DNA from 4 places in the Desulfosporosinus paludis genome. Region 2 is predicted to be linked to each of the others. Evidence: riboswitches for the same ligand, from Rfam matches in the RefSeq annotation. Region 2 holds a riboswitch; each other region holds the start of a gene.
What was found. A riboswitch is a leader RNA that binds a small molecule or an ion and turns the genes downstream of it on or off. The one in region 2 is predicted to bind cyclic di-AMP.
Positions count from the first base shown of each region.

Region 1: another riboswitch for cyclic di-AMP. It lies ahead of VZF35_RS04090 (NlpC/P60 family protein); the one in region 2 lies ahead of VZF35_RS13110 (hypothetical protein).
Region 3: another riboswitch for cyclic di-AMP. It lies ahead of VZF35_RS22650 (C40 family peptidase); the one in region 2 lies ahead of VZF35_RS13110 (hypothetical protein).
Region 4: another riboswitch for cyclic di-AMP. It lies ahead of VZF35_RS13870 (citrate/2-methylcitrate synthase); the one in region 2 lies ahead of VZF35_RS13110 (hypothetical protein).

Region 1 covers NZ_CP144211.1:776,246-779,365, forward strand. The annotation lists partial or broken gene VZF35_RS04080 (class I SAM-dependent methyltransferase) at 1-203, opposite strand, end outside; gene VZF35_RS04085 (DUF2179 domain-containing protein) at 501-992, opposite strand; cyclic di-AMP (ydaO/yuaA leader) riboswitch at 1,196-1,332, shown strand; gene VZF35_RS04090 (NlpC/P60 family protein) at 1,424-2,815, shown strand; gene VZF35_RS04095 (hypothetical protein) at 2,906-3,120, opposite strand, start outside.
Region 2 covers NZ_CP144211.1:2,595,009-2,598,128, reverse strand. The annotation lists gene VZF35_RS13115 (DUF5667 domain-containing protein) at 1-514, opposite strand, end outside; cyclic di-AMP (ydaO/yuaA leader) riboswitch at 1,084-1,219, shown strand; gene VZF35_RS13110 (hypothetical protein) at 1,293-1,562, shown strand; gene VZF35_RS13105 (YopX family protein) at 1,698-2,072, shown strand; gene VZF35_RS13100 (response regulator transcription factor) at 2,103-2,813, shown strand; gene VZF35_RS13095 (sensor histidine kinase) at 2,810-3,120, shown strand, end outside.
Region 3 covers NZ_CP144211.1:4,556,096-4,559,215, forward strand. The annotation lists gene VZF35_RS22645 (PFL family protein) at 1-154, shown strand, start outside; cyclic di-AMP (ydaO/yuaA leader) riboswitch at 1,024-1,156, shown strand; gene VZF35_RS22650 (C40 family peptidase) at 1,164-1,850, shown strand; gene uvrC (excinuclease ABC subunit UvrC) at 2,140-3,120, opposite strand, start outside.
Region 4 covers NZ_CP144211.1:2,766,078-2,769,197, forward strand. The annotation lists gene VZF35_RS13865 (MerR family transcriptional regulator) at 1-27, opposite strand, end outside; gene VZF35_RS13870 (citrate/2-methylcitrate synthase) at 130-1,500, opposite strand; cyclic di-AMP (ydaO/yuaA leader) riboswitch at 1,604-1,742, opposite strand; gene VZF35_RS13875 (HD domain-containing phosphohydrolase) at 2,135-3,120, shown strand, end outside.

The DNA.
Region 1 (3,120 bases), 1.8 Mb from region 2:
TTCTTTTGCATATATCCTTCACCAAGAGCTAATGACAGATCACCAAACATTTCAGTTTTAGCAATTGGTTCGTTAAAATCAATTCGGAACTTTGCCTCCTTTCCTCCATAATTTACAACTTCTCCATCCCAAAACTTAACTTCAAAGGGGTCTGCAAATAGATTTTTCATAAAATTCCGGTAAAATACCTTGTCTAAGTTCATAGTTATCCCCCCTAAAAACTAATAGTCATTAAGGTGCGCCGAAGATCACCATTTTATTCTTGTATTGTAAATTTTATGAAAAACCGAATAAAACTTTTTTCGATCGGGCAGCACTTTTTTATACTAGTCAGAGTATAACTTCGTTAAATACTTTCTACAGGTCCCTTCTCACCATCCTTGGCTTCAGGGACACTCGGCCATCCATGGCCTGCGCATAACTAGGCACTGCCTGCGCCAAGGCTATCAAGTGCGAAGACAATGTCTTCGGACACCAGCCAAGTTTTCTTTATTTGTTTTCTATCGTTTAATATCTGTGACATCCATTGTCACGACATAAGCAGATGGATCGGATTCGCGGATGAGCTTCGTTAATTCTGTAAACCTTTTTTTCTTAAGCACGATTTTCAACTGGGCTTTTTCTGCACCGTTTAAGCCATATCCTTTCGCTGTAGTGACTCCGAACCCACATTCCCTTAACGTATCCGCCAGGCTCCACTCATCATGCTCAGTGACAACTAAAGCTAAAACGCTGTCTCTGGAAAGCTTGTCATCAATGAGCATACCAACATAGTTGCCCGCTGCGTATCCACAGGCATAAAAGAGGAGAACCGTCGGCTGATTGACATACTTAAAGGCTTGAGAAGCCCCCAGGGTATACACAATAATTTCTACAAAGGCGATCATTGAAACGACTAACTTTTTTCCCCTGATGATTGATTTAACCCGAAGAGTATCTAAAGAAACATCAATGATTCTTGCAAAAAAAATTAAAATTCCCAAAATGATCAACGAATTCGCCACCTTATAATTTTTTCGCTCAAGCGTCAGAGAACATTCTATCATCTAATCATAGAATTTAAGTATATTTATCAGCTATATTTTTTATTACCCTATTACAATTAACTCCAAGTAAATTGCCAAGTATTACAAAAAAAAAATTAAAGGACATTTGCATATCCTGTCGAATACTTCTTAATGATATGTCGACGAAAGGAAAAAGAGAGCTTAATCTGGATTCTATCCGGAACGGGGGATTTATTATGGGGTGAAACGCGTATAATACGCGAAGGGCTTACACCTTCTTGCCCGAATCCGTCAACTAACCTCGTAAGCTGCTGAGAAAGGTGAAAAACATGCAATTGTTTCCGGTTCTGTTACGATTCAAAGGTTTGGTACTTAGCCGAATCAAACATTTCAATTGGACTCAGAAAAAGAAGCTTATGTTTCAAATTTCCCGCAATCATTTACAAGGGATATCCTGGAAATCGCCGAAAGTAATCGTCACGTTATCTGTTACAATTCTTTTATCTGGCGGGCTCACCTTTTATCTTACGACAACGACCTCTGCTGCTGCAATCATGATCAACGGTCAACAAATTGGTTTGGTCCGAAATGCTGACACAGGTCAAAGCCTTGTCGAATCGATTTTGAAACAACAAGGCCAGTCATTTGGGCTTGTTGCTAAAACGCATGACATCATCACTTATGATAATGTCAGAGTTAAACCAACGGTCTATCTTGAATCCGCTTTGAACGAAAAGGTATTAGAGGATAACTTAAAGTATTATCTTGACGGTTATAAGTTAGAGGCAGACGGTGCTGTTATAGCGGTATTGCCAAACAAAGAAGATGCCGATAAAGTTCTAAAAGAATATCAAGATTATTACGTTAAGCCTAGTGATGAAAATAAAGTCGCTTCCGTAAATTTTGATGAAAAAATTAGCATCGAAAAAGCTGAAGCCCAACCCGATCAAATGGTAACTGTTGATCAAGCTTACAAAGTTTTAATGGATGGCAAAATAACAACCAAGGATTACACCGTATTACCCAATGATTCCTGGTGGCTTATCGCTCGCAAGAACGATATGTTGACTGATGAAGTATTAGCGGGAAATCCAGGGACAACTAAAGACACGAAGTTAAAGCCTGGCCAGATCGTAAAGCTTGTTGATTCTACGCCCTATCTTACTGTTGTAAGTAAGGGAACTTATTCAGGCTCAGAAACAATTCCCTTCGATGTCGTTACAAAAACTGATAACAGTTTAGGATACGGCAAAACGAAAATCCTTACCACGGGGAGTAATGGTTCAAAATTAGTTACATATTCCTATATCCAAAAAAATGGAATCGATGTAACGAAGCAAGTATTAGACGAGAAGGTCACACAATCTCCTGTCAATCAAGTAGTCGCTAAAGGCTCTGGCAGTCAGCCCATTAATGTTGCTTTTGCAATTTCTCGTGGAGGTGATGGTTCTTCAAGTATCGTAGATCGCGCCTTAAGTTTACAAGGATCGCGCTATGTTTTTGGCGGAACATCTCGCAGTGGCTTTGACTGCTCTGGTTTTACTAAATATGTTTATGCGAGTTCAGGTATATCTCTTCCACGCACCTCTTATGCGCAATTCGCTTCCGGAACTCCAGTCAATCAAAATGATCTGCGTCCAGGTGATCTAGTATTTTTTACAACCTATTCCAAGGGTGCATCTCATGTGGGTATCTATATCGGCGGAGGTCGATTTGTACAAGCCAGTAATCCCAGTAGTGGAGTTGAAGTATCTAGCCTTAGTGATAGTTTTTATTCTTCCCGCTATCTCGGAGCACGCAGGTATTAATTCTGTAATAACGACACTTCAAAGAGTAATGGCGTATGCCATTACTCTTTTCTTTTATCTTTAAAATAAACTATTTTTCCTCGTTTAATCTTAATTCAGGGCCTCGATATTCTCGCTCAATAATTTAAGTTGGCCGTTAGACACTTTCCAAACTGATTCAGCATTAGCTACCGAATTGGCATGTGCGCCGACTGAAATCCTCTGAATTCCACGCAGTTCGCATATCCCATCCCCGTTTACTTCCGGTTTCAGAACGCTGAATCCATCTACGAGTACCATAGGATCTTGCAATAACTCACCTTTTT
Region 2 (3,120 bases):
TTGGGCTGCTTGGGGGAAGCTTGTCTAATAAACCGGCTAACACCCTGATATTGTTGGTATTAACGTTTGACAGGGCTATGGCAAGAGTTTTAGCCGCATCAGAGTTTGGATCTTTAATCTGATTGACAAAATCCTGAGCCTGGGAGATTTTATTTGAGTATTCGGTAAAGCAGTTTTCTGCACCATTTTGATCTCCTTTTTGAAGGAGTTTATTCGCTTCCTCCAGCTTTGCCAGGGCTTGATTCTCATTAATTAAAGCCTTTTTGGCCGGGCCAAAGGGAAGTAAGAGCTGGATTTTTCCGATTAATTCGGTGAACCAGTTTTCCGCTGCGACGGGATTGCCATTTGCATCAACAACCGTAGTCGTTGTACCGGTAGTTCCATTTATAGCAGAGCCGGTGCTTGTCGTCGTTGTGCTTGTGGCAGAAGTTGATGTGGCAGAAGCCGCATCAGCAAGAGCCAGAGTACTTCCGAGCGGAAGTGTTAATAAAGCCAAGGTAACAGTAGCCGCCATTCTTTTTTCATTGTTTGAGCCTTTTTCATACCTTTTCAATCCCCTTTTTGTAAAACCTTTGTTGTACGTACACACTATATCTTACGTACCCCCAGGTTGTTTTAAGGGTGGGTGCAGGCATTTAATAAATCTAGAAAGCTGTCTTTCGCTTATTGAGAAAATACCCAGTTCTCCAGAATAGTATTACTTTGATATAAATTTAATAGAAAAACAATAAAGAAAATGAGGTAAGCAGAACAATATTTCAGACAAACAATAACCCAGTGACTATGCCAACGATTCGGGCTATTATTTCCCGGAAACTGTTGGTTTTTTTATGCTTTTATAAGTTGTTCTTGTATAATCTCCGGCTTGTAACATTTGTTCACACTTTCGCAAAACACTTTCATAGTTTGGTAAATGCCATTTAATATGCCTCCGGTATAATTGGCTCGAAAGGAGGCGAATTGTCCTTATCTTTTTAACGCCTAGCTAGTACAGGAAGTATTTTCCTGGCTACAAAAGGTTGACATATTCTTTGCTGCCAACTTATAATACCGACAACGGTTGTCAGCCATTCCAACTAAATAGCTAAAGACGCGCTGAGTTCCGCACTTAGTGGAAACGGGGGACCCATATTTCTGGGGTGAATCCGGCTTAGGCCGGTAGGGCTATCTCTTAGCCCGAATCCATCAGCTAACTTCGTAAGCGCTTTCAAGAGAAAAACTTCTGAAAAAGGGTCCTGCGTTTAGTTTTTTAACGCGGGACCCTTTTACGCATTTTGAAAGGAGGAAAACTAATGCGTAGCGCGTTGACTCAGGGAACTTCAAGTGTTGTGCTAGATAAGCGAAATGAGCGCTTGGTCGTAAATGGATACCAAGCAGGGATCGAAGCACGGAAATTAGCGGAGAGCCTGATTGCAGTCGCCCGGCACAATGGATTGAGCAAGATATGGATATGGGCCTTGCCCGCAGATGTTCCCGATTTAGGCTATCAGTTTCGGGGCCGTCTTATTAAGAACTGCCATATTGCCGGTTCCTTTCAGGATATGAATCTTTGGATGAAATAACGGTATAAGTTAAATCTTTAAGGGAATATCTCGTAAAGCTAAATAAAAACGAATATACGCAGGAGCGAGACGGGTATTTTGTGGAGCCGGATTTGGAAAATTGAGACATTATGGAGGTCCTAAGGAGGCAGTTAATTGAAAGAAATTAAATTTCGAGTTTGGGATAAGGTTAGGCAAAAAATGTTTAAGCCTCAAGCCATTTCATTTGATACACAGACTTTAGCTCCTTTCGCTGTAAGTGTGCCCGGTTGTTCGTGGGAACCGGCTGAAAAATTTGACTTGCTGCAGTGGACGGGTTTGTCTGATGCCAAGGGTAGTAATGTCTATGAAGGTGATATTATTAACATTTCATCGGTTATATACCAAGTGATTTGGAATAAATCCATAGCAGGTTTCGAACTGGTGGAAGCAGGAAGCTCTTTAAAGCGAAACATTATTGATGTTGGGATTGGCGAGATAGTTGGAAATCCATATCAAAATGTACCTTCGATAATAACTCCAGGATTGTAAAAATAAAGGCTACCGCCGAGGGAGGAAAAAATGACCTATTGTGGTAAGGTACTGCTGGTTGATGATGACCAAAACGTATTGGAACTGGTTAAATTATATGGTGAAAGGGAAGGTTTTAAAGTTATTGGTGTGAGCAACGGCGACTTGGTTCTCGCCGTATTCGACCGGGAAAATCCTGATGTGGTAATCCTGGATATCATGCTTCCGGGTCAGGACGGGCTTACGCTCTGCCGTAATTTAAGGGCGGTACGGATGGTTCCTATCATCATGCTCACAGCCAAGGGGGAGGAAGCAGACCGTGTTTTGGGACTGGAAATGGGAGCCGATGATTATGTTGCCAAACCTTTCAGTCCCAGGGAATTGGTAGCCAGAATAAAAGCTGTCTTGCGCCGTACCCAACCGATAGAGACAGCAACGTATTGGAAATTGAAATATCCGGGGCTGGAAATCCTGGCGGATACCAGGACAGTTTTGATTGATGGTGAAAAAGTGGAAGTCACTCCCAAAGAATTCGATTTGATCTATTACCTTGCCCTGAATCCGCGCCGGATTTTCAGCCGGGAGGAACTGCTTGCTGCTGTTTGGGGATATGATTTCTTCGGTGATCAGCGGACGATTGATGTCCACATCCGCAGGTTAAGGACCAAACTGGCATCTTTGCCGTTTGAATACTTAACAACCGTTTGGGGTGTGGGATACCAGTTTACACCTCCTGCCAAAGGGGGAGAGACCACATTGTGAATATTTATCTGGAGAAGGGCAGGGAAAAACTTCAATTGGTAATCCGAGCCCTGCATCGATTTTGGCTTAGTATTAAACGTTTACTTCAGGAACAATTCAACAAAAATCTTTACACCAGGATATTGTTTACTAATGTCACGGCTTTTGTCATAGCTTTTATTGTCGTGATGATATTTTCCAGCTTTGTGGTTAAGCAGGTAACCTACGATCAGATTCAACAGGAACTGTTACGGGAAGCTAAACGGGTAAACTTTGCTTTGCTCCAGCAAACGGACAGCGCGTGGAGTGTTCCGCCTGATCAGCGATC
Region 3 (3,120 bases), 2.0 Mb from region 2:
TATCCCGGCTATCGGCAAAAAGGCTGGGGAGCGTGTAGAATTCGGAGGGTTACTGGGCGGAGCTCCAGTCATGGATGTTCACCCCTTTTCATCCAGGATGTTTGTCCGGCGTGGAGGTCGAATTCCTGCTCCAATTACAAGTTTATCAAATTAAATAGCCTTAAGATTACAAAATGGTTAATTTAAGGATTTTAAAGTAAAATAATTAGATTTTAAGGCCAAAAAAACCGTTATTAATGGTTATACTCAATTACTCTAGCGTATAGATAGCCAAAAGGATTTTTACAAACTCATAGTAATCGGGTACAATAAGCAATGTAATTTCATTATTAATTTTCCTTTAGGTTATGGAGCGTTATTCTAGTGCACGATTGGCAATCGAAGGCGGGCCTAATAATCCGCCGAGGGCATACCGATGAAGTTCCTGGTGGTGGCTTTCGACGCCCAGTCAAGGGTTGCTGCTGGGAGTTAAGGATGAGGGGGATCCGCAATGGCATGCGGGCGTGACCCTTTTCCGTGGAGGCCTAAGTGCGTGGCTGCAACAGCTACGGCTTAGGGTAGAACCTGCATTAGGAAGGAACTTAGTGCAGCGTAGCCTGCCTTGAGGTGGAAAAGTTGGGAAGGCTAAAAAAGGTCTGGATTGTGTTGGCCGATACTTTTCAGACTGCCGGAAATGCTTTTCTGCAAAAGAGGCTAGATTGTCTAGGAGTGTTAAGGAAACTTCTAGAACGTCAACTAATGGGGATTGAAGTGGGGACTAAGTGGTGATCAAGTTCTGGTGATGGTGACATTCCAGGCTGAGGAAAAGGAGAAATCGCCTGACGGGAAACCGAAGGAACTCAGTGGGAAAACCTACTTGACCTAAGCCTCAATATTGACTCTTTAGCTTCCTAAGGCCTAATGGAAAGCACGCCTCTCAAATTTGAGAGGCGTTTGTTTTTAAAAAAAATTTTCAAGGGAGATATTTCCATGGTTTTTTGCAGGATTTTTAAGACATGATGGCGAATAGACTCTATATATATAATATATAACTAGCTGAATCCTAACTTGTTAGGAACGGGGGATTCTTTTGGGGTGAATCACGAACTTTCGTGTAGGGCTTACACCTTGGCCCGAATCCGTCAACTAACCTCGTAAGCTAATGAAAGGTGGATTTCTTCTTGCTGATTGCCTCATCTACACGGATGTGGTTGGGAAGTGGAGTCTTGGCGGGTTTGATTTTAGCGAGCAGCCTTCCAGCTTTCGCTACAACCCAAATTGCTTCAGCCAGCCCAAGATCCGTGGCTTCGATTCTCGTAAAAACGAGATCCTATCCTAAAGCTGTCCGCACACAATTACAGTGGAAACCGAGTTCCTTATCTTCTCTGGAGGAGATAGATTCAACACCTGCAACATCACTTGCGAAATCTCAACCAACAGCCCAGGCAGTCGCCAATAGCCCTAGACCCATTCAAGTCGCAGCCACGTCCTCAAAACAAATCTCACGATCGGATAGTTCAGTATTAGTTGATCACGCTTTAAGCCTGCAGGGTGTTCCCTATCAGTTTGGAGGAACAAACCGAAGTGGTTTTGATTGTTCGGGGTTTACGCAATATGTTTATATGGGATCTAATACTTCTCTGCCAAGGACTGCCTCAGAACAATTCAACGTTGGATCATCTGTCAGCCGTGGTCAGCTGCAACCGGGTGACTTAGTGTTTTTTTCCACGTATGCTCAAGGGGCCTCCCACGTGGGTATTTATATTGGCGGCGGACGCTTTGTTCATGCTTCGAATACAGGTGTTCGTATTACGAGCCTGAGTGATAGTTATTACTCGGCTCGTTATCTAGGGGCTCGCCGAGTCAATTAGAGTTTAATATCTTATTGGCTTTGGTTACAACAAAACGGAAGCGTCTTTCTTTCACTTTCACAGTGAAAGAAAGACGCTTCCGTTTTGTTTGTTGTAGCCGCTTCGAATTTTGGAAAGTTTTCTTTCTCTTAACAACGTGGCAGCCAAGGAATGGGCCTGTACTGAATACATTCTCCGCTTGGCTTTGTAGAGAAAGGCCTTGAATTATGAATATACGAATCCGTCATTACACATTGCTGGGTACGTTTGTAATAACATTTCCGGCATAGTTCCACTCTGTAATTTAAAATCATGGGATAGACCTCTCCTCTTGCGCTGAAATTTGGGAAGGCGACGGGTGAAAATGTTCGAAGATAGCCAGAGCACTACTTTGGGGGAGTCCTGTTGACTGAAGTTCCTCCACGGAAGCCTGTCGGATATCGTCAAGCGAAGAATAATGCTGTAATAGATGCTGCTTACGTTTAGGACCAATTCCAGTGATACCGTCCAACGCAGACAGTGTCATATTTTTAGTACGTTGTTGACGGTGAAAGGTGATGGCGAAACGGTGAACTTCGTTTTGAATTCTGCCTAACAACAAGAACGTTGGATGATTTCTCGGCAGAGGAAGGGAATTACCCGTACTATCCATAAGCTCATTGGTCTGATGGTGGTCATTTTTAACCATTCCGGCTACGGGAATTGCTAGGCCAAGCTCGTTTAATTCTTTCAAGGCTGCATGTATTTGCCCTTTGCCGCCGTCAACTAGGATCAGGTTGGGCAGAGGGCCGTCTTCTGAAGCAAGGCGGGCATATCTGCGCCTAATAACTTGCCCCATGGAAGCAGTATCATCGGAAGTCTCCATCGGTTGAATTTTATACTTACGGTATCCGTTGCGCTGAGGCTTACCCTCAATGAACTGAACCATACCGGCCACAGAATGAGTACCGGCGGTATTCGAAATATCAAAAGCCTCGATTCGACGAGGAACAGGGATTTTCAAAAGATCTCCAAGTGTCGTAAGAGCTTGGAGATTCTCCGATTGTTGGCGTACTTCAAGAGTAATCTGCTCATGGAGTGTGGTTTGGGCATTGGACATAGCCATAAGGACTAAATCCCTCTTTTTGCCTTTCTGAGGAATTGAGATTGGGAAAAGACTAGTTAAAGCCTGGGCTTCTAAAGGTGGAACTAAGATCTCCTGTGGCCAAACTTTTCGTTCCAGATAGAATTGAGCTATAAAAGAAATAAAAGCTTCTTCTGGATCTTCAAAGTAAGGGAAAACAAAATTATC
Region 4 (3,120 bases), 170 kb from region 2:
AGCTAGCTTTTGCACTGTGTATTCCATGTTGCTCACCTCCTGACAAAGTCACTATACACCTTTACGCTGCGTCAATGTAAAGAGATATTTTAAGAACTATTTTGCTTTTTAGCCATCGATTAACAGGAATTACACTCTCTCAATCATCTTAATATAGTTTTGCCTTGGCGCAACGCTCTTATAGGCTGGTCTGATGATTTTCCCCGCATTGACGATTTCCTCAATACGATGAGCACTCCAACCTGCGATTCGGGCAATGGCAAACATAGGCGTAAACATTTCGACGGGAATATTAAGCATTCTGTATACGAAACCGGAAAAGAAATCGATATTAGCACTGACACCTTTATACATTTTATTCGATTTCGAAATCACTTGGGGAGCAAGTCTCTCGACGGCTGCGTAGAGTTTAAATTCATCTTCAAGCCCTTTTTCCTGCGCGAGTTGAGCAACGTATTCTTTAAGAATTACCGCCCTTGGATCTGAGATAGAATAAACAGCATGGCCAATCCCATATATTAAGCCCGAATGATCGAAGGCATCTTTCGTAAGGATCCTGTTTAGGTAGCGTTCTATTTCTTCATCATCTTCCCAGTCCTTCAATTGGCTTTTAATATCTTCGAACATCTGGACAACCTTAATATTCGCTCCACCATGCCGTGGCCCCTTAAGTGCGCCTATGGCCGCAGACATTGCTGAATAGGTATCTGTGCCAGTCGAGGTCACTACGTGGGTTACGAAAGTTGAATTGTTGCCTCCACCGTGTTCAGCATGAAGTACTAGGGCTAGATCAAGTAGTGTCGCTTCAAGTTTTGAGTACTTGCTATCCGGTCTCAACATTGAAAGGATATTCTCAGCTGTACTTAATTCCGGGCGAGGGCTGTGAATATAGAGACTTTGATTTCCATGATAATGGGATAATGCTTGATATCCATAGACTGCCAAAGAAGGGAAACAGGCAATCAAACGCAAACATTGTTTTAAAACATTGTTGATGGAAGTATCATCCGGATTATCATCAAAGGAGTATAAGGCTAAAACACTTCTCGCCAGAGTATTCATAATATCTTTACTCGGCGCTTTAAGGATGACATCGCGTGCAAAATCTTCAGGAAGTCTTTGATAACTGGCCAGAAGTTGTTCGAATTCTTCCAGAACTCTTTGTTTCGGGAGATGTCCAAAGAGTAATAGATAAGCACACTCTTCAAACCCAAAGCGGTCTTCCCTTATAAATCCTTTGACCAAATCCGCAATATCATAACCGCGGTAAATTAAACGACCCGGTACTTGAATGATTTCACCTTCATCGAGAATGTAAGAATGAACTTCACCGATTTCAGTTAAGCCAACCAGTACACCTCTCCCGTCTAAATCCCTGAGTCCTCGTTTCACCTGATATTTACTATATAATTCGGGATTCATAAAGCTGCTTTTTTTAGCAACCTTACTTAAATCGTCAAGGACTTTCTCGTCAAACTGTTCTAAATTGTAATTTTGCATAAGACTATTCCTCCCCTAAATAAAATAAGCCCAGACAACGTCTGGGTTCAGCTAACGCAAAAAGCCAAGGAATAGTAAAGCAAAGCTACAGCAGCAATGCTTGTTGTCCTTCCTTTCAACGCTTACGAAGTTAGCTGACGGATTCGGGTCGAAAGTAACCCTACTTTCACATATTATCTGTGAAAGATTCACCCCAGAAAATGGTTCCCCCGCTTCTAGACAGAATTAAGCGATAGTGGATATTAAGTTAAATTTAATTAGCTTCAAAGTTTGTCACATAAGAAAATATCACTAATTATACCATATATTTTATGCTTAATCAATTAAGTAATTTATTCACTTTAAGTAATGTATTGAAGTGAATTGAAATTCATCTGAACTCTACCTGAATTAAGCCTTAATGTTTGCTTAAGATTATTAGCTTGAATTTAACATATTAACCTTGGGGTGAAATTCTAAAGAAATTAGGTATTTGTAAGTAAATATAATTGTTTAAAAAAGGTATTTAATGCGAAAATGTAGAAGGTATATATAACTTGAGGTTATTCGAGCATTTTCGATATTATTCGCTATAAGAATTTAATTTTTCCGAACCTCGACGGAATCTATTACAGCAGCTTTAGGAGTGATCCTTTTGAAGGTCAGGCAAAAAATTTCCCTAGTGGCAGTTTCCGGAATACTCTTTGTAGTACTAGTTTCCATGATCTTACTTAGAACTCTGTTTATGGTCTATGCAGAAAAATCAGAAAATACAATCATTACTCAAGATTTTAACCGTGCCATGTCAATTATACATCACGAAGAATCTTCCCTAGAAAACTCAGTGAAGGACTGGGCTTATTGGGATGATACATTCCGTTATCTTGACGGTACTTACAACAATTATGTCGATGTAAACCTTCAAGATTCAACCTTCACTTCTTTAAACCTTAATTATATGGGTTTTTTTGATCTTAAAGGGGATACCGTTTTTGCAAAAACCTATGGAATTGATGAAGCAGCAGAAAGTTCCTTTAAAGAAGAATTGTTTCAGAGTTTGCAAACGGGAGAAAACTATCAACATTTGCTATCTAGCACTACTCCTATTACAGGGCTATTGATGATTTCTGGAAAACCCTTGTTTATCTCCATATCGCCTGTTACGACATCTGACAGAAAATCTCCTAATGATGGGGTTATAGTCTTTGGCAAGTTCCTTGATCAAAAGTTGTTAGATTACCTAAAAGAGGTCTTGATGGTAGATATCAAGTTTGATACTCTACAAGATCCTGAGATTTACGAATTGTTAAAACAGGATAATCTAAAGGTTCCCTTTAAGGACTCTATCTTTTACATCAAGAAGACAACTGAATCTGTTGAGAGCTTTGCTCAAGTTCTTAATGTGTACAATAATTCTAAGATTTTTATGATACTTAATACCGGAAGACCCATGTATCACGATGGATTGGTTATCATCAAGTATTCGAGTGCGGCGTTTATTACAATTTTCCTCGTTATTACTGGCCTAAGCTTGTTTGTCTTAGAACTTCTAGTATTCCGCCGAATTGAAAAGCTCAATGGATTTATGAACTCTGTTAAAAATAAAAAGAATATGTCTGAGACAATTTACTTACCGGGGAA